2 regions of the Streptomyces sp. YGL11-2 genome follow, and region 2 is predicted to be linked to the other one. Evidence: riboswitches for the same ligand, from Rfam matches in the RefSeq annotation. Region 2 holds a riboswitch; the other holds the start of a gene.
What was found. Region 2 has a riboswitch for cobalamin ahead of cobN (cobaltochelatase subunit CobN). Riboswitches for the same ligand answer to the same signal wherever they lie in the genome.
Positions count from the first base shown of each region.

Region 1 (10,221 bases), on a different contig from region 2:
AGCTGCCGCGCCCCGACTACGCGGTGGTCCGCGGCCAGGACGCCAAGGGCGAGCCGATCGTGGTCCAGGGCACCGGCTACTTCGCGCGCTGCCTCCAGCACGAGACCGACCACCTCTACGGCTACCTCTACATCGACCGGCTCTCCAAGCGCGACCGCAAGGACGCGCTGAAGCAGATGGCCGAGCGGGAGCCGCGCTACCCCGTCGTCGCCAACGACTGAACGGGGCGCGCGGGGCGCTACGACGCGCCCTGGTAGGCGGCCCAGACCTGGGGCGGGAGGGTCGTGCCCAGCCCGCTGCCGGGGCCGCCGACGCCGTTCAGCGGCAGCAGCTGGGGCGCTCCCGGCTTGTTCCGGAAGAGGGTGATGGCGGTGGTGGGCTCATCGCCGTCACCGGCGCCCTTGCCGGCGGCGGGGGCGCGGTCGGTACGGACGCGGGAGCCGGCGTCCCAGAGGGGGCCGGTGTCCGACGGCGGGCTGCCGACGAACCACGCCGACTTCATCCGGTCCCCGGGCTGGGTGGCCCCCGCCGCGACCGGCCGGCCGGTCGGCTTGCCGCCCGGTGAGCCGAGCGTCCGCCAGCCCACCCCCTCCAGCGCCCAGGTCACCTGCCGGGCCACCTCGGGGTCGAGGACCCGCTGGGGGTCGGTGCGGTCGAAGCCCTGCACGCTCTGCCCGCCGTAGGTCATCTTCGAGACGGCGTACGGCTCGGCGTGCAGCCCGCCGTTGGCGAAGGTGGTGTACGCGCTGGCCAGCCGGATCGCGCTGGGTGCCGAGGTGCCCAGCGGGAAGGTCTGCTCCAGCTGCGCCAGGCTCTCCTTGCGCAGCCCGGCGCCCAGCGCCAGATCCCGGATCCGCTCCAGCCCGAGGCGCTGCCCGGCCTGCACGAACGGCGCGTTCTCGGCTCGCATCAGGGCGCCGCGCAGATCCCCGGACCGCTTCTCCACGGCCGCCGGGCGCGGCTGGTCGCCGAACTCCTCGGCGTCCTGCTGGAGGGACGCCGCGAGCACGAACGGCTTGAAGGCGGAGCCGGCCGGGACCGCGGAGGTGTCCGCGTTGTTGCTGAAGTGCCGGGTGGCGTCGGCGCCGCCGTACAGCGCGACGATCGCGCCGTCCTTGGGGCGTACCGAGGCCGCGCCGAATTCCGCGTAGGTGTCCTCGGGGCGTTTCTCCGGGTCGATGTTCCTGCCGCGGACGTCGTCGACCGCCTTTTCCAGGCGGCGGGTGCGCTCCTTGTCGAACGTGGTGCGGATGCGGTAGCCGCCGCGGGCCAGGTCCTTGTCGGTCAGCCCGGTGGCGCTCTTGACGAACTTGTTGGCGATATCGACGAGATAGCCGATCTGGCCGGCCTGGCTGGTGGGCTTGGCCACCGGGCGCGGCTCCGGGAATTCCTGGTACCTGGCCCGTTCTTCCTTGCTCATCTTCCCGGTGGCGACCAGCCGGTCGAGTATCCACTTCCAGCGTGCCACCGCCCGCTCGTGATTGGCCTTGCCCAGCCCCGGGTCGTACTGCTCGGCGCCCTTCAGCAGGGACGCCAGCAAGGCCCCCTGACTGGGGTTGAGGTCCTTGGCGTCGATGCCGTAGTACGCGTGCGCCGCCGCCTGTATGCCGTTCGAACCGCGGCCGAACCAGCTGGTGTTGAGATAGCCGCGCAGTATCTCCCGTTTGGACTTCTGGTTGTTGACCTTCAGCGCGATGATGAATTCCTTCACCTTGCGGGTGGCGGTCTGGTCCGGGGAGAGATAGGTGTTCTTCACATACTGCTGGGTGATCGTGGAGCCGCCCTGGGTGTCCCCGCCGGACAGCATGTTCACCACGGCGCGGCCGATACCGGTCAAGGAGACGCCGGAATCGCTGTAGAAGGTGGCGTTCTCGGCGGCTATCACCGCGTCCTGGACGTGTTCCGGCACTTTGTCGAGGGTGACGTTCTGCCGGTTGACCGCGCCCACGCTGACCATCTGGCTGCCGTCCGCCCAGTAGTAGACGGTGGCCTCCTTGTTGGCCAGCGCGTTCTCGTTGGGGATGTCGACCTTGGCGTAGACGACCGCGAACAGTCCGGCCAGGCAGGCGACTCCGAAGGTGCAGCAGCCCAGCCACAGCCGCCATGACGGCAGCCAGCGGCGCAGGCCCCGCTTCCCCTGGCGCGGATAGTCGAGGTACCGGCGACGTTTTTTCGTGCCCTCCATACTCGCGTAGATGCGGTGGAGGCGGCTCCGGTTGCCGGTCCGGCCACCCGCTAATCGAACGCTCACAATTGGCGGGTGGCCGGAACGCGCCGGTCGTCAGGGCGCGGAGAGGTGCGCGGACGCGTCCGGTCAGAACTCGTCGTCGAACGAGACCGAGCCCTCGACGGCGACCTGGTAGGCCGAGGCCCGCCGCTCGAAGAAGTTGGTCAGCTCCTGGACGTTCTGGAGTTCCATGAAGGAGAACGGGTTCTCCGAGCCGTAGACCGGCGGGAAGCCCAGCCGCTGCAGCCGCTGGTCGGCGACGCACTGCAGGTACTCGCGCATCGACTCGGTGTTCATCCCGGGCAGTCCGTCGCCGCACAGGTCCCGGCCGAACTGGAGCTCCGCCTCCACGGCCTCCTTGAGCATGTCGGTGACCTGCTGCCGGAGCGCGTCGTCGAAGAGGTCCGGCTCCTCCTCGCGGACCGTGTCCACCACCGAGAAGGCGAACTCCATGTGCATCGACTCGTCGCGGAAGACCCAGTTGGTGCCGGTGGCCAGCCCGTGCAGCAGACCGCGGGACCGGAACCAGTAGACGTACGCGAACGCGCCGTAGAAGAACAGCCCCTCGATGCAGGCGGCGAAGCAGATCAGGTTGAGCAGGAAGCGGCGGCGGTCGGCCTTGGTCTCCAGCCGATCCATCTGCTCGACGTGGTCCATCCACCGGAAGCAGAACTGCGCCTTCTCCCGGATGGACGGGATGTTCTCCACGGCCGCGAAGGCCGCGGCGCGGTCGTCCGGGTCGGGGAGGTAGGTGTCCAGCAGCGTCAGGTAGAACTGGACGTGCACCGCCTCCTCGAAGAGCTGACGGCTCAAGTAGAGCCGAGCCTCGGGGGAGTTGATGTGCTTGTAGAGGGTCAGCACCAGGTTGTTGGCGACGATCGAGTCACCGGTGGCGAAGAACGCGACCAGCCGGCCGATCATGTGCTGCTCGCCGGGGGACAGCTTGGCGAGGTCGGCGACGTCGGAGTGGAGGTCGACCTCCTCGACGGTCCAGGTGTTCTTGATCGCGTCCCGGTAGCGGTCGTAGAAGTCCGGGTACCGCATGGGGCGCAGGGTCAGTTCGAAGCCCGGGTCGAGCAGGTTCTTGTAGGTGGTCGGGGTGGACATTACTGGCATGCCTCGCAGGACTCGGGGTTTTCCAGGGAGCAGGCGACCGCCTCGGGGTCGGTCACCGGCAGTTGCGCGGGGACGGTCGCGGCGCGGGCGACCGTGACATTGGCGCCTGACGCCGCGCGGGCGATCCGGGTCGCCGGCCGCGAGCGCAGGTAGTAGGTCGTCTTGATGCCGCGCTTCCAGGCGTAGGCGTACATCGAGCTGAGCTTGCCGATGGTCGGCGACGCCATGAAGAGGTTCAGCGACTGGCTCTGGTCCAGATAGGGCGTACGGTCCGCGGCCATGTCGATCAGCGCGCGCTGCGGGATCTCCCACGCGGTGCGGTAGCGGTGCCGGACGTCCTCGGGGATCCGGCTCACGTCCTGTACGGAGCCGTTGGCGTCCCGCAGCGCGTCCCGGGTCCGCGCGTCCCACAGGCCCAGGGCCTTGAGCTCCTCGACCAGATACGTGTTGACCTGGAGGAACTCACCCGACAGCGTCTCGCGCTTGAAGAGGTTGGAGACCTGCGGCTCGATGCACTCGTACACACCGGCGATGGAGGCGATGGTGGCGGTCGGCGCGATCGCCAGCAGCAGGGAGTTGCGCATCCCGGTCGCGGCGACGCGGGTGCGCAGGGCGGCCCAGCGGTCCGCCCAGCGGGGCTCGGCGTTCGGGTAGTGGTCCGGGTGCAGCACACCGCGGGCCGTACGGGTCGCGGACCAGGCCGGGTGCGGGCCGTGCCGGTCGGCGAGGTCGGCGGACGCCTCGTAGGCGGCGAGCATGATCCGCTCGGAAATACGGGTCGACAGCTCCCGCGCCTCGGCGGAGTCGAACGGCAGCCGCAGCCGGAAGAAGACGTCCTGCAGACCCATCAGGCCCAGACCGACCGGGCGCCAGCGGGAGTTGGAGGCGGCGGCCTGCCCGGTCGGGTAGAAGTTGATGTCCACCACCCGGTCGAGGAAGGTGACGGCCGTACGGACGGTGGCGTCCAGCCGCTGCCAGTCCATCCGGCCGTCCTCGCCGAGATGCGCCGCGAGGTTGACCGACCCCAGGTTGCAGACCGCGGTCTCCCCGTCGTCGGTCACCTCCAGGATCTCCGTGCAGAGGTTGGAGGAGTGCACGACGTTGCCCGGCTCGGCGGTCTGGTTGGCGGTGCGGTTGGCGGCGTCCTTGAACGTCATCCAGCCGTTGCCGGTCTGCGCCAGCGTCCGCATCATGCGGGAGTACAGCACCCGGGCGGGGATCTGCTTGAGGGCCTTGCCCGCGGTCTCCGCCGCCCGGTACGCGGCGTCGAACTCCGCGCCCCACAGGTCGACCAGCTCCGGCACGTCGGCCGGCGAGAACAGCGACCAGTCGGCGTCCGCCTCGACCCGGCGCATGAACTCGTCGGGGATCCAGTGCGCGATGTTGAGGTTGTGGGTGCGCCGGGCCTCCTCGCCCGTGTTGTCGCGCAGCTCCAGGAACTCCTCGATGTCGGCGTGCCAGGTCTCCAGGTAGACGCAGGCCGCGCCCTTGCGCCGGCCGCCCTGATTGACCGCCGCCACCGAGGCGTCCAGGGTGCGCAGGAACGGCACGATGCCGTTGGAGTGCCCGTTGGTGCCGCGGATCAGTGAACCGCGGGCGCGGATGCGGGAGTACGAGAGGCCGATGCCGCCCGCGTGCTTGGAGAGCCGCGCCACCTGGTGGTAGCGGTCGTAGATCGAGTCCAGCTCGTCCAGCGGCGAGTCCAGCAGATAGCACGAGGACATCTGCGGGTGCCGCGTACCGGAGTTGAACAGCGTGGGGGAGGAGGGGAGGTAGGACAGCGTGCTGGTCAGCCGGTACAGCTCGGCGACGTCCGCGAGCGCCCGCGCCGAGTCGTCCTCGGCCAGGCCGCAGGCCACCCGCAGCAGGAAGTGCTGCGGGGTCTCGACGACCTGCCGGGTGGTGGGGTGGCGCAGCAGATAGCGCGAGTGCAGCGTCCGCAGCCCGAAGTACCCGAAACGGTCGTCGGCACCGTCCGCCAGGGCACCGTGCACCAGCGCGTCCAGCCGCTCGGCGTGCGTGCGCACGAACTCCGCGGTCCCGTCCGCGATCAGCCCCTCCCGGTGACCGGTCGCCACGGAGGCGGAGAAGGAGACCGCGCCCTGGCCGGCCGCCTCCTCGGCGATGGCGCGGGTGAGCAGCCGCGCGGCGAGCTTGGAGTACTGCGGCTCGTCGCCGATCAGACCCGCCGCGGCGTCGATCGCCAGCGACCGCAACTCGGCCTCGTCGGAGCCCGGGTGCCGCCCGCGCAGCGCGGCGGCGGCCACCTTGCCCGGGTCGGTCTCGGGCAGATCCGCGGTCAGCTCGGTCAGGGCGCGCAGCAGCGCGGTGCCCGGCCCGTCCGAGCCGGGGGGAGGCGTGGCCGCCGCGGGTTGCACGACCCCGGCGGCTGACGCGGGTTCCGTTGGCGCGATGGTCACGTGATGCTCTCCCTCACTCGGCGGGGGCCAGGAGAGCGGCGGCGCGACGGGCGCACGCGGGCAGGCGGCACCCCGTGACGGTCAGGGGCGCGCGGGCAGGCCGCACGGCGTCCATCGGCCCAACCCTCGGGGCCCGGACGTGTCGACGCCGCACCGATGGCGGTGCGGGCGTGCCGTCGGCAGGTCCTCGGACTCAGGGACGCACGACCGGGCCGTACGGAACGACCGGTGGTGCGCACGCATACCGTTGCGGGACAGTTCCGGATTCGCACCGGATTCCCCTGCGGCGACAGCGAGGACGAGCATACATCTTGTGCTGCTCCCCGCACGCACCCCCACATCTTGTGTCGCTGCCCATACCATCCCCATAGGTGTGCGAACGGCCGGACCGCGCTGCGCACCCCGGGAACGGCCCTCAGGGCAGCTCACGGGCGAACGCCCAGAGCGCGATTCCGGGTATCGGCTCCCAGTCCCGCTCCGCCACTCGCGCGAATCCCAGCCGCCGGTACAGCCGGTGAGCCGGGAGCAGATGCTGCTGGCTCGACAGCACCATCCCGCGCAGTCCCAACTCCCGCGCCCGCGCCAGACACGCCCGCACCAGCGCCTCCCCGACCCCGCGCCCGCGCCCCTCGCGCCCCACCGCCAGCATCCGGAACTCACCCTCCCCGGGCCCTGCCAGCTCCGCGTACGGACTCCCGTACGCGGCGAAGGTCACCGCCCCGAGCACCGCCCCGCCCGCCCCGGCAGCCACCAGCACCTCGGCCTGCTCCGCGCGGTGCGCCACGTCCCGCAGTTTCGCGGCGTACGGATCGTGCTCCCCGAAGGTCAGCAGCCCATCGGCCAGATACACCTTCGCCACCAGTTCCCCGACCGTCGCGAACTCCGTCTGTCGCACGGGCCTGATCGTGATGTCCATGGGGATCAGTGTGGCGGGAGCAACGAGGTTGCGGGGAGGGGGTATTGACGTCGGCCCCCGGCCGCTGAAGGACGGGACCCTCTGGCTGCGTGCCCCGCGTAGCGGAAGGCCGTCGCATTCCCGCGGGAACGCGACGGCCCTCCGCCGTGGTTGAGACCGTCAGTGCCCCGCCCCCGCCCCCGCCGTCGCCGGCGGCAGGTCGGCCGTGACGCCCTTGTCGCCGAGGTCGGCGGTGTAGTCGTCGGGGGAGGTCTCGTCGGTGCCCTCGGGGGCCTTGAAGGCCCGTAGGACGAACGTCAGGACGACCGCCACCACCACGTTCAGGGCGAAGGCGGTCAGGCCGATGTAGCCGATCTGGCCGATGCCGGGGATCTCCGCGCTGGAGCCGCCGAAGTGCTTCTGGGTCGGGCTGGCCACCCCGTACGCGGCGAGGGTGCCGTAGAGCATGCCGACCGCCCAGCCGGCCAGCAGGGCCCAGCGGTGGAACCACCGGGTGAAGAGGCCGCCCACCAGCGCCGGCATGGTCTGCAGGACCCAGATGCCGCCCAGCAGCTGGAAGTTGATCGCCACGGTCTTGTCCATCGTGAGGACGAAGACCAGCGCGCCGACCTTGACCAGGAGGGAGACCAGCTTGGCGACCTTGTGCTCCTGCTCGGGCGTGGCGCCGGGCCGCAGGAAGTCCTTGTAGACGTTGCGGGTGAAGAGGTTGGCGGCGGCGATCGACATGATCGCCGCGGGCACCAGCGCGCCGATGCCGATCGCGGCGAAGGCGACCCCGGCGAACCAGCTGGGGAACATGTCCGCGAAGAGCTGCGGGATCGCCAGCTGCGGGTTGCCCTTGATGTCCGTACCGGCCTTGACCGCCATGAAGCCGAGCAGCGCCAGCAGCCCCAGCATGAGTGAGTACAGGGGCAGGATCGTGGTGTTGCGGCGGATCACGTTGCGGCTGCGCGAGGACAGCGTCGCGGTGATCGAGTGCGGGTACATGAACAGCGCCAGCGCCGAGCCGAGCGCTAGAGTGGCGTACGCCCACTGGGCGTTGGGGCCGCTGGTCAGTTCACCGCGTGGCTTGCCGGTCGGTCCGGTATGGGCCAGAGCCTTGCCCGCCGCGTGGAAGATGGCGTCGAACCCGCCCAGTTTGACCGGGATGTAGACGATCGCCACCCCGATGACGAGGTAGATCAGCCCGTCCTTGACGAACGCGATCAGCGCGGGCGCCCGCAGGCCCGAGGAGTAGGTGTACGCGGCCAGCACGGCGAACGCGATCAGCAACGGCAGGTCCTTGACGAACCCGTTGGTGTGCTCCCCGCCGCCGACACCCATCACGTCCAGAACGGCCTGGATGCCGACCAGTTGGAGCGCGATGTACGGCATCGTGGCGAGGATGCCGGTGAGTGCCACGGCCAGCGACAGCCCCTTGGAGCCGAACCGCCCGCGCACGAAGTCCGAGGTGGTGACGTACCCGTGCTTGTGCGAGACCGACCACAGGCGGGGCAGGAAGGTGAAGATCAGCGGGTAGACCAGGATGGTGTACGGGACGGCGAAGAACCCGGACGCGCCCGCCGCGTAGATCGCCGCCGGGACGGCCACGAACGTGTACGCGGTGTAGAGGTCGCCGCCGAGCAGGAACCAGGTGATCCAGGTGCCGAAGCTGCGTCCGCCCAGGCCCCATTCGTCGAGGTTGGCGGACTGCTCGGCCTGTCGCCAGCGGGCGGCGAGGAAGCCCATGACCGTGACGGCCAGGAAGAAGAAGACGAAGACGGCCAGCGTGACGCCGTTGACGCCCTTGGTGGCGGCGGCGAGCTGCGCGCCGGCGAGGTCCGTGGAGGTGGTGGAGGCGAACGTCACTGGTCCGCACCGCCCTTGCGGGCGCGCTGCTCACGCTGGACGAGCTTGTAGGCGATCGTGGTGAGCGCGGTCGAGATCAGCACCCACGCCATCTGGTACCAGTAGAAGAACGGGATCCCGATGAGCGTCGGCTCGATCCTGGCGTACGAACTCACCCACAGCATCGCGACGAACGGAGCGAGCAGGCACAATCCGGCCACCACGCGTGCGGGGGTGACGACCGGTCTGCGGTCCGGTGAATCGGCGTTCTCTGTCATGCCCGTGGCTCCGTCCCTGGCGAACTCCTGTGTAATCGGCATGAATTTAAGCCAGTGACGTGGCGCGCGTCACTAGCTGTCCGCATATCGGTATGGCGTCGGTGCGTCGGGTGGGGCGGCCGTCGGCGCGGCCGGGGGCGGGTGGACGAGCCCGGGGGGCGGCGTGTTCGGATCGGACAGGTGCCGGGGCGCGTCCGCGGGAGCGTGCCGGGGCGCGCCCGCGCGCACGGGCCGGTGCCGCGCGGGCGGGGCGTCCGCGGCTCAGTCCGCCGGGCGCTGGAGCCGGGCCACGAACTTGTAGCGGTCGCCGCGGTAGACCGAGCGCACCCATTCCACCGGCCGGCCCTGGGCGTCGAGGGAGTGCCGGGAGAGCATCAGCATCGGCAGGCCGACGTCGGTGCCCAGGAGGCCGGCCTCGCGCGGGGTGGCGAGCGAGGTCTCGATGGTCTCCTCGGCCTCCGCGAGCCGGACGTCGTAGACCTCGGCGAGCGCGGTGTACAGGGAGGTGTACTTGACGAGGTTGCGGCGCAGCGCCGGGAACCGCCGGGCGGACAGATGGGTGGTCTCGATGGCCATCGGCTCGCCGCTGGCCAGCCGCAGCCGCTCGATGCGCAGCACCCGGCCCCCGGCGGCGATGTCGAGGAGCCCGGACAGCCGGTCGTCGGCGGTGACATAGCCGATGTCCAGCAGCTGGGAGGTCGGCTCCAGGCCCTGGGCGCGCATGTCCTCCGTGTAGGAGGTCAGTTGCAGCGCCTGGGAGACCTTGGGCTTGGCGACGAAGGTGCCCTTGCCCTGGATGCGCTCCAGGCGGCCCTCGACGACCAGTTCCTGGAGGGCCTGGCGGACCGTGGTGCGGGAGGTGTCGAACTCCGCGGCGAGGGTGCGCTCGGGCGGGACCGGGGTGCCGGGCGGCAGGGTCTCGGTGATCTCCAGCAAGTGCCGCTTGAGGCGGTAGTACTTGGGCACCCGGGCGGTGCGCGTCGCGCCGCCGCCGTTCTCGGCACTGCCCGCGTCGGTCTCCATGACCCGCCTCTCCGACTCCTGTCGTGCTGCCGTCACCGGCTCCTCCGTACGTAGCGGCTCACATCGTGGCACGGGTGGGATGCGGCTGTTCCCGCGCGGCTCCCGGCCCGGCAGATGTCGGTCCGGTAACGGACCTGACAGCGACTCTTATACACCCTTGACACCCCAAAAGGTCTAGGCCAAGCTGCGAGCACTGGTCTAAACCATTAAAGACCACACCCGTCCTTGAGGGGGAGAACGCAATGAAGCGTGGACTCATAGCGGCGACGGCGGTCGCGGGAATGCTGATGAGCATCGCTGCCTGTGGGTCGAGCGGCGGCAACAGCGCGGACGGCTTCAAGGGCCGGAAGTTGACCGTTTGGGTGATGGACGGTTCCAATCCGGCGCAGTGGACCAAACAGGTCTCCGAGCAAT
Region 1 covers NZ_JBNHIN010000003.1:50,629-60,849, forward strand. Annotated here, with positions in the region: gene def (peptide deformylase) at 1-221, shown strand, start outside; gene ACO1BR_RS04860 (transglycosylase domain-containing protein) at 239-2,185, opposite strand; gene ACO1BR_RS04865 (ribonucleotide-diphosphate reductase subunit beta) at 2,315-3,343, opposite strand; gene ACO1BR_RS04870 (ribonucleoside-diphosphate reductase subunit alpha) at 3,334-5,763, opposite strand; cobalamin riboswitch at 5,925-6,075, opposite strand; gene ACO1BR_RS04875 (GNAT family N-acetyltransferase) at 6,179-6,679, opposite strand; gene mctP (monocarboxylate uptake permease MctP) at 6,839-8,446, opposite strand; gene ACO1BR_RS04885 (DUF3311 domain-containing protein) at 8,524-8,784, opposite strand; gene ACO1BR_RS04890 (GntR family transcriptional regulator) at 9,046-9,807, opposite strand; gene ACO1BR_RS04895 (extracellular solute-binding protein) at 10,050-10,221, shown strand, end outside.
Region 1: it holds a riboswitch for cobalamin, as region 2 does, so the genes downstream of both, ACO1BR_RS04870 (ribonucleoside-diphosphate reductase subunit alpha) here and cobN (cobaltochelatase subunit CobN) in region 2, are expected to answer to the same signal.

Region 2 (10,221 bases):
CGTCGGGCTTCTCCCACATACCGCGGGACTCGGCCTCCAGCAGGCGTTCGGCGATGCCGTGCAGTGCCCAGGGGTTGGCCTCCTGGAGGAAGGCGCGGTTCTCCGGGTCGAGGACGTAGGTCTGGGCGAGCTTGTCGTACATCCAGTCGGCGACGACCCCGGTCGTGGCGTCGTAGCCGAACAAGTAGTCCACGGTGGCGGCGAGTTCGAAGGCACCCTTGTAGCCGTGGCGACGCATCGCCTCGATCCAGCGGGGGTTGACGACCCGGGCGCGGAAGACCCGGGAGGTCTCCTCGACGAGCGTCCTGGTGCGGACCGTCTCGGGGCGGGTCGAGTCGCCGATGTACGCCTCGGGGGCCTTGCCCTTGAGCGCCTTGACCGTGGCGACCATGCCGCCGTGGTACTGGAAGTAGTCGTCGGAGTCCGCGATGTCGTGCTCGCGGGTGTCGGTGTTCTTGGCGGCCACCGCGATGCGCTTGTAGGCGGTCTCCATCTCGTCGCGAGCCGGGCGGCCTTCGAGCCCGCGGCCGTACGCGTAGCCGCCCCAGACGGTGTAGACCTCGGCCAGGTCCGCGTCGGTGCGCCAGTCGCGGGAGTCGATGAGCTGGAGCAGGCCCGCGCCGTACGTGCCCGGGCGGGAGCCGAAGATCCGGGTGGTGGCGCGGCGCTCGTCACCGTGGGCGGCCAGGTCGGCCTGGGCGTGGGCCCGGATGAAGTTGCGGTCGGCGGGCTCGTCGAGGCCGGCGGCGAGCCGTACCGCGTCGTCGAGCAGGCCGATGACGTGCGGGAACGCGTCCCGGAAGAAGCCGCTGATGCGGAGGGTGACGTCGATGCGGGGGCGGCCCAGCTCGTCGAGCGGGACGGCCTCCAGGCCGGTCACCCGGCGCGAGGCGTCGTCCCACACGGGACGGACGCCGAGCAGCGCCAGCGCCTCCGCCACATCGTCCCCGGAGGTGCGCATCGCGCTGGTGCCCCACAGGGACAGGCCCACCGACTCCGGCCAGTCGCCGTTGTCGTCGCGGTAGCGGGCCAGCAGCGAGTCGGCGAGCGCCTGTCCGGTCTCCCAGGCGAGGCGCGACGGGACGGCCTTGGGGTCGACGGAGTAGAAGTTGCGGCCGGTCGGGAGGACGTTGACCAGGCCGCGCAGCGGCGAGCCGGACGGACCGGCCGGCACGAAGCCGCCGTTGAGGGCGTGCACCGCGTGGTCGAGTTCGTCGGTGGTGGCGGCCAGCCGCGGCACGACCTGCCGGGCGGCGAAGTCGAGGATGTCGGCGACCGCGGCCGGGTGCCCGTCGGCGACCCCGGCCACCGCGGCCGGGTCCCACGTCGCGTCCTCCATCGCCTGGACCAGCGCGCGGGCGAGGGCCTCGGCGTCGTCGGCGGCCGTCCGGGTCGCGGCCGACTCGTCCAGGCCCAGCGCCTCGCGCAGTCCGGGCAGCGCCGAGGTGCCGCCCCAGATCTGCCGGGCGCGCAGGATGGCCAGGACGAGGTTGACCCGCGCCTCGCCGGTCGGCGCACCGCCCAGGACGTGCAGCCCGTCGCGGATCTGGGCGTCCTTGACCTCGCACAGCCAGCCGTCGACGTGCAGCAGGAAGTCGTCGAAGCCGTCGTCGTCGGGGCGTTCGTCCATGCCCAGGTCGTGGTCGAGCTTGGCGGCCTGGATCAGCGTCCAGATCTGCGCGCGGATGGCGGGCAGCTTGGCCGGGTCCATCGAGGAGATCGCGGCGTACTCGTCGAGCAGCTGCTCAAGGCGGGCGATGTCGCCGTAGGAGTCCGCGCGGGCCATCGGCGGGACGAGGTGGTCGACGAGGGTGGCGTGCACCCGGCGCTTGGCCTGGGTGCCCTCGCCCGGGTCGTTGACCAGGAAGGGGTAGACGAGCGGGAGGTCGCCGAGCGCCGCGTCCGGGCCGCAGGCCGCGGAGAGTCCGGCGTTCTTGCCGGGCAGCCACTCCAGATTGCCGTGCTTGCCGAGGTGCACCATCGCGTCGGCGCCGAAGCCGCCGTCCGCGGCGGGGGCGGCGATCCAGCGGTAGGCCGCCAAGTAGTGGTGCGAGGGGGGCAGATCGGGGTCGTGGTAGATCGCGATCGGGTTCTCGCCGAAGCCGCGCGGCGGCTGGATGAGGATCAGCAGATTGCCGCGGCGCAGCGCGGCGAGCACGATGTCGCCGTCGGGGTTGTGGGAGCGGTCGACGAACATCTCGCCGGGCGGCGGGCCCCAGTGCTCCTCGACGGAGCTGCGGAGTTCCTCCGGCAGCGTCGCGTACCAGCGCCGGTAGTCGGCGGCCGGGATCCGGACCGGGTTGCGGGCCAGCTGCTCCTCGGTCAGCCACTCCTGGTCGTGGCCGCCGGCCTCGATGAGGGCGTAGATCAGCTCGTCGCCGTCGCCGGACGCGAGCCCGGGGACCGGCTCGGCGCCGAAGTCGTAGCCCTCGGCCTGGAGGCGGCGCAGCAGTTCGACGGCGCTCGCCGGGGTGTCCAGGCCGACCGCGTTGCCGATCCGGGAGTGCTTGGTGGGGTACGCGGACAGCACCAGCGCCAGGCGCTTCTCGGCGGCCGGGATGTGCCGCAGCCGGGCGTGCCGGACGGCGATCCCGGCGACCCGGGCGGCGCGTTCGGGGTCGGCGACGTACACCGGGAGGCCGTCCTCGTCGACCTCCTTGAAGGAGAACGGCACGGTGATCAACCGCCCGTCGAACTCGGGCACCGCGATCTGCGAGGCGGCGTCGAGCGGGGACACCCCCTCGTCGTTCTCCTCCCAGGCGGCGCGCGACCCAGTCAGGCACAGCGCCTGGAGGATCGGCACGTCCAGGGCGGCCAGCGCCCCCGCGTCCCAGGACTCGTCGTCGCCGCCCGCCGACGCCTCCGCGGGCCTGGTGCCGCCCGCGGCCAGCACGGTGGTGACGATCGCGTCGGCCGCGCGCAGTTCCTCGATCAGCTCCGGCTCGGGGGCGCGCAGCGAGGCGACGAAGAGCGGGAGCGGACGGCCGCCGGCCTCCTCGATCCGGTCGCACAGATCCCGTACGAAGGCGGTGTTGCCGCTCATGTGGTGGGCGCGGTAGTAGAGCACGGCGACCGTCGGGCCGCTGACGTCGCACGCCGCGCGCTCCAGCCGGCCCCAGGAGGGCGCGGGCGCGGGCGGCTCGAAGCCGTGGCCGGTGAGCAGGACGGTGTCGCTGAGGAAGCGGGCCAGCTGCTCCAGGTTGGCCGGACCGCCGTGCGCGAGGTAGGCGTGCGCCTCCGCCGCGATGCCGACCGGGACGGTGGACGCCTCCATGAGCTGGGCGTCGGGGGCCTGTTCACCGGTGAGGACGACGACCGGGCGGTGCTGGTCCGCGGCCAGCAGCAGGTCGAGCCCCTCCTGCCAGGCGCGGATGCCGCCGAGGAGGCGTACGACGACGAGACCGGTGCCGTCGAGGAGGCCGGGCAGTTCGGCGACGTCGAGTCGGGCCGGGTTGGCGAGCCGGTACGGCACCGGTCCCTCGGCGGCACGAGCGCTGAGCAGGTCGGTGTCGGAGGTCGACAGCAGCAGGATCACGGCGCAGCCTTCCTCGGGGTGTCCGCGCCCCGGGTGGTCGTATGGACGGCGGGAGTTCCTGGCTCACCCGGCGGAGGCCGGGTTCACAGTGGCGGGACCGCGCCGGATTCTCACCGGGCTTCCTCCCTGGCGCCGTCGCTGGCGTCCGGCGGGTCAGCCGACCCACCGACCTGCATAGTAAGGGCTGCGTCCCGGCAGCGGGAGCGCGCCTCCGGGGGCGCTCGCCGGGGCCTTGCGCCCCCGGTTTCGGAGCGACCCGGCGTAGGTATGCTCGCCGCCATGCCGCCCTCCCCCGCACCGCCGCCCCACCGGGCCGAACCGCCCGTACGGGATCGCGGTGACGCCTGCCCGGGAGCGCTGCGGCTGCACTCCGCCGCCGACGGGCAGCTGGCCCGAGTGCGGCTGCCGGCAGGGGACTTGGCGGTAGGCCAGGCCACCGCGCTGGCGGACGCCGCCGAACACCTCGGCGACGGCCACCTCTCGCTCACCTCCCGCGGCAACGTCGAACTCCGCGGACTGCCCGACGGCTGCGGCCGACGGCTCGCGGACCTGCTCGCCGGCGCCGGGCTGCTCCCGTCCGTCCGCCATGAGCGGATCCGCAACATCGTGGCCTCGCCGCTGGCCGGACTGGACCAGCACACCCCGTCTGACGTGCGGTTGTGGACCCGTGGCCTGGACGCGCTGCTCTGCGCGAGCACGGCCGCGACGGGGCTTTCGGGCCGGTTCCTCTTCGTCCTCGACGACGGGCGGGGGGATGTGGCGGGCCTCGGCGGCGATGTGACCTTGATCGCAGAATCGGGCATCGCGGGATCGGGGACCGGGGGATCGAGCGCTGCGGGTGCCGCGTCCGGGCGCGGGGCGCTGCTGCGGGTCGGTGACGACCCGGCCGCGCTGCGGATCGCCGGCGAGGACGTTCCGCGTGCCGCGCTCACCGCCGCCGAGACCTTTCTGACCACCGCCGGGGCGAGCGGCAGCGGCGCCTGGCGGGTCCGCGAACTCCCCGCCGACCGCGCGCTCACCGCCCGCGAGGTGGCGCGAGCCCTGCGGACGGCGGGCATCGCCGCCGAACACGTCAATGACGTGAATGACGTGAATGACGCGGGATATTCGGAATGCGCGGCGGATGCCGGCGCGGCCCCCGGTCCGCGTTCCGCCCCGCGGTACGCCGACTCCCGCGCCCCCGGCCTCGTCGACGGCGCCGACGGGCGCCGGGCGCTTGCCGTTCTCGCGCCCCTGGGCCGGCTGACCGTCACCCAGTGGCGCGCGCTGACCGGCATCGCCGCCGACGACGGCACGGGCGAACTGCGGCTCACCCCCTGGCGCGGGATCGTCCTTCCCGGCCTGCCGGCCGCGACCGCGCCCCTGCGCCTCCGCGAACTCTCCGCCGCCGGGCTGATCACCGACCCGGCCTCGCCTTGGCACCGCCTCAGCGCCTGCACCGGCCGCCCCGGGTGCGCCAAGTCCCTGACGGATGTCCGCGCCGACGTCGCCGCCGCCCTCGCCGAGGGTGCCTCCGCCCCCGCGGGAGGCGGCGGCCTCCCCGTCCACTGGTCCGGCTGCGCACGCCGCTGCGGACACCCCCGCGGAACCTGGGTCGATGTCGTCGCGACACCCGACGGCTACCGCACCGCCGTCGTACGGCCCGAGGACCCGGCGCCGTCCCCCGCCGTACGGGGCTCCTCACGACCGGCGCCGGTTTCCCGTGAAACACCCCAACTGCCCGCCGTTTCACGGGAATCGGCCGCACCGGACCCGGTTTCACGTGAAACACGACCGGCACCGGGTCCGTCCCACGCCACCCCCATCACCCCTCAACCCACCACCCCGAGGCCCCAGTGACCGCGTTCGAGTACGAAAAGGACGGGGCGGAGATCTACCGCCAGTCCTTCGCCACCATCCGCGCCGAGGCGGATCTCTCCGGACTGCCCGCCGACGCCGGCCAGGTCGCGGTCCGGATGATCCACGCCTGCGGCATGGTCGACCTCGTACGCGACCTGGCCTTCAGCCCCGGGGTCGTGACGGGTGCCCGCGCCGCGCTGCGCGCCGGTGCACCGATCCTCTGCGACGCCAACATGGTCGCCAGCGGCGTCACCCGCAAGCGGCTGCCCGCCGACAACGAGGTGCTCTGCACGCTCACCGACCCGTCCGTGCCGGAGCTCGCCGCGCGGATGAGGACGACGCGCAGCGCCGCCGCGCTCGAACTGTGGCGGGACCGGATGGAGGGCGCGGTGGTCGCCTTCGGCAACGCCCCCACCGCCCTCTTCCGGTTCCTCGAAATGATCGAGGAAGGGGCGCCCCGCCCCGCCGCCGTCATCGGCATACCCGTCGGCTTCATCGGCGCGGCCGAGTCCAAGGACGCGCTGATCGACCACCCGTCGAAGCTGGATCACATCGTGGTGCGCGGGCGGCGCGGCGGCAGTGCCATGACCGCAGCCGCTATCAACGCCCTGGCAAGCGAGGAAGAGTGAGCGTGAGCGAGCAGCAGGCCCACAACGGCGTGCCGGAACGGCAGTCGGTGCAGCACCCGGAGCAGTCCACCGGCCGTCTCTACGGCGTCGGCCTCGGCCCCGGCGACCCGTCCCTGATGACGGTGCGGGCGGTGGAGGTCATCGCCCAGGCGGATGTGGTGGCGTATCACAGCGCCCGGCACGGACGCTCGATCGCGCGCTCCATCGCGGCGAAGCACATCCGCGCCGACCACATCGAGGAAGCGCTGGTCTACCCGGTCACCACGGAGTCGACCGACCACCCCGGCGGATACCGGGGCGCGCTGGACGAGTTCTACGAGTCCGCGGCGGCACGGCTCGCCGCCCACCTCGACGCCGGCCGCACCGTCGCCGTCCTCTCCGAGGGCGATCCGCTCTTCTACGGCTCGTACCAGCACATGCACAAGCGGCTGGCCGACCGCTACCCGACCGAGGTCATCCCCGGCGTCACCTCCCTCAGCGCCGCCGCGGCCTGCCTGGGCACCCCGCTCGCCGAGGCCGACGAGGTGCTGACGATCCTCCCCGGCACGCTGCCGGAGGAAGAGCTGACGGCGCGGCTGGCCGCCACCGACTCCGCCGTCGTCATGAAGCTCGGCCGCACCTTCCCGACCGTGCGCCGCGCCATGGCACGCTCCGGCCGGATCGCGGAGGCCCGCTACGTCGAACGCGCCACCATGTCCGGTGAGCGCACCGACCGGCTCGCCGCCATCGACGCCGACACCGTCCCGTACTTCTCGGTCGCGGTGGTGCCCAGCCGGATCGCGGCCACCGAACCGCCGCCAGCCGCCGAGTGCGGCGAGGTCGTCGTGGTGGGTACCGGTCCCGCCGGCCCCCTCTGGCTCACCCCCGAGTCCCGCGGCGCGCTGGCCGCCGCCGAGGACCTGGTCGGCTACACCACGTACCTGGACCGCGTGCCGATACGCCCCGGGCAGCGCCGCCACGGATCCGACAACAAGGTCGAGTCCGAGCGCGCCGAACTCGCCCTCGACCTGGCCCGCCGCGGCCGGCGGGTGGCCGTGGTCTCCGGCGGCGACCCCGGCATCTTCGCCATGGCCACCGCGGTCCTGGAAGTCGCCTCCCAGGACCCGTACCGCTCCGTCCCGGTGCGCGTGCTGCCCGGGGTCACCGCCGCCAACGCCGCCGCCGCCCGGGCCGGCGCCCCGCTGGGCCACGACTACGCGGTCATCTCGCTCTCCGACCGCCTCAAGCCCTGGGACGTCATCGCCACCCGCCTCGGCGCGGCGGCCTCCGCCGATCTGGCCCTGGCCCTGTACAACCCCGGCTCGCGCTCCCGTACATGGCAGGTGGCCAAGGCTCGCGAACTCCTCCTGGAGCACCGCGCGCCGGACACCCCGGTCATCCTGGCCCGCGACGTCGGCGGACCCGAGGAATCCCTGCGGACCGTCCCGCTCGCCGACCTGGACCCGGACCAGGTCGACATGCGCACCATCCTCCTCGTCGGCTCGTCGCAGACGCAGTCAGTGCGGCGCGACGACGGGACCCAGACCGTCTGGACGCCCCGGAGGTACCCGGAGTCCTAGGGCACTTCCGCCCCTGACCCAGAGGACAGGCCCAAGAGGCAGGGCGGCGGGCCGGCTCCCAATCCGACCCGTTCTCAGCCGAGTTGGCGGGTCACCGGCGGTGGTCCGAGGGTCGTCCGCAGCCAGTCCGCGGCCTCCTCAGGCCCCGCGGCCACCGGTACCCCTTCCGGGGCGGGTGGCCGCTGGACGACCACCACGGGGATTCCGGCCTCGCGCGCCGCCGTCAGCTTGGGAGCCGTCGCCGCCGCGCCGCTGTCCTTCGTCACCAGGACGTCGATGCGGTGGTGGCGCAGCAGGTCCCGCTCCCCGTCCAGGGTGAAGGGGCCGCGGTCCAGAAGGGCCGTCATACGGGGCGGGTGCGGCGGCTCGGGCGCGTCGACGGAGCGGACCAGGAACCAGAGGTCCGTGAGGTGGGCGAAGTGCGACAGCCCCATCCGGCCGGTGGTGAGGAAGACCCGGGCGCCCAGGCCGGGGAGGGCACGGGCGGCGTCGGCCAATGAGGGGACCGGGTGCCAGATGTCGCCGGGTCCGGGGACCCAGCCGGGGCGGCGGAGCGCCAGCAGGGGAATATGGGCGGTGGCGGCGGCCTGGGCCGCGTGGAAACTGATCGTGCCGGCGAAAGGATGGGTGGCGTCGATGAGCGCGTCCACCGCATGCTCGCGCAGCCAGCGGGCGAGGCCCTCGGGGCCGCCGAACCCGCCGATGCGCACCTCCCCGGCGGGTAGCCGCGGCGCCGCCACCCGACCGGCGAGGGAACTCGTCACCCGTACCCCCGGTTCCTGCTCCAGGGCGGCGGCCAAGCGGCGGGCCTCCGTGGTGCCGCCGAGGACGAGTACGTGGCGGGCGGTGTCGTTCATCGGCATGGGTAGCGGGTTCCTCCGTGGCTGACGCGCAACCGAAGGGTACGGGAGGCCGGAGCGCGCAGCTCGCGCACACCGGGCTGCGGCACGGGTGGACGACCGGGGCGTGTGCCACGGCGGCGAGCAGCGCCGCGTACACGGCACTGCTGAGCGGGGAGTTCCCGGACCCGGTGACGATCACCCTGCCGAAGGGGCAGACGCCGTCCTTCGCCCTCGCCGTCGAGGAGCTGACGGCTCCGGGTGCGGAGCCGACCCGCGCCATGGCCGGGGTGGTGAAGGACGCCGGGGACGATCCCGACGTGACGCACGGGGCGTTGGTGCGCGCCACGGTGCGTGTGCTGCCGGCCGGTTCGGGCGTGGTGTTCAGGGCCGGTCCCGGGGTCGGGACGGTGACCCGGCCGGGGCTGCCGCTGGATGTCGGCGAACCCGCCGTCAACCCCGTACCGCGCCAGATGATCCGGGAGCATCTGACGGCCGTCGCCGAACGGTACGGCGGCGGGGGAGCCGCAGCCGACGTCGAGGTGGAGATCTCCGTCGACCACGGGGAGGAGATCGCCCGCAGCACCTGGAATCCGCGGCTGGGGATCCTGGGCGGGCTGTCGATCCTGGGGACGACCGGGATCGTCGTGCCGTACTCCTGCTCCGCCTGGATCGACTCGATCCGGCGCGGGGTGGATGTGGCGCGCGCCGCGGGACGGCGCCATGTGGCCGGGTGCACGGGATCGACCTCGGAGAAGGTCGCCGTGGCGCTGCACCACCTGCCGGAGGACGCGCTCCTGGACATGGGGGATTTCGCGGGGGCGGTGCTCAAGTACATCCGCCGCCATCCCGTGGACCGGCTGACGATCTGCGGCGGCTTCGCCAAGCTGTCCAAACTGGCGGCCGGTCATTTGGATCTGCACTCCGCACGGTCCCAGGTGGACAAGGGCTTCCTGGCCGAGCTGGCCCGGCGGGGTGGTGCGGACGAGGCGCTGGCGGACACGGTGGCCGGGGCCAACACCGGCCTCGCCGCGCTCCAGTTGTGCGCGGCGGCCGGCGTTCCGCTCGGCGACCTGGTGGCGGCCACAGCACGTGACGCGTCACTGGCCGTGCTGCGCGGGGCGCCGGTAGCGGTCGATGTCATCTGTATCGACCGGGCGGGAATGGTGGTGGGACGGGCAGAGCCGCGCGGGCCGGGAGGCTGAACGGGCCGCTGTGGTGCGGTTTCACGTGAAACCACACCGCGGCGGTCGGACGCCGGCGGAATCCGGCGCCCCCCGCCGCGCGGCCCGTCGCCACTACTGCGACATCTCGCTCCGGCGCCCGAACTCGCCCTCGCGACCCTGGTCCATGCGCTGGTGACCGGTTTTCTCATGGGTACGGAAGACAGGTCCGTACCCGTGGTCGCGCCAGCAGCTGGCGTCCCCACCGGTCAGCGCGCCCAGCGCCGACCCGAGGGCACAGGCGGCCATCCTGATCGGGCTTTCCTTCATCTCGAAGTGATGGCGCTTCGCCTTCCCGTGGCCGTCCTCCCGACCGTCGGCGCTGGCGGCGGTGGTGCCGCAGAGGGACAGCAGGATCGCGGCGACGGCCGTGCCGGCGGCCATTTTGGTACGCATCGTGGCGTGCTCCTTTGCATCGGTCCCCCCGGTGTCGCAGCTTCCTTACCGGCAGCCCTCGGCACGGAAACGGATATTCACCCCGATGCGGTCATATAATCATCCGGACAGGTCCGAGGGGCCCATCACGGCGCTGACGTACCCTCAAAGGCCGTCGGATCTCCGCACGGTGCGTGCGGGCGCTCCCGCTCCGCCGAGTAG
Region 2 covers NZ_JBNHIN010000002.1:299,316-309,536, reverse strand. Annotated here, with positions in the region: gene cobN (cobaltochelatase subunit CobN) at 1-3,535, opposite strand, end outside; cobalamin riboswitch at 3,569-3,717, opposite strand; gene cobG (precorrin-3B synthase) at 3,815-5,374, shown strand; gene ACO1BR_RS03675 (precorrin-8X methylmutase) at 5,371-6,003, shown strand; gene ACO1BR_RS03670 (precorrin-2 C(20)-methyltransferase) at 6,000-7,562, shown strand; gene ACO1BR_RS03665 (cobalt-precorrin-6A reductase) at 7,637-8,419, opposite strand; gene ACO1BR_RS03660 (cobalt-precorrin-5B (C(1))-methyltransferase) at 8,443-9,606, shown strand; gene ACO1BR_RS03655 (hypothetical protein) at 9,700-10,020, opposite strand; gene cobM (precorrin-4 C(11)-methyltransferase) at 10,146-10,221, opposite strand, start outside.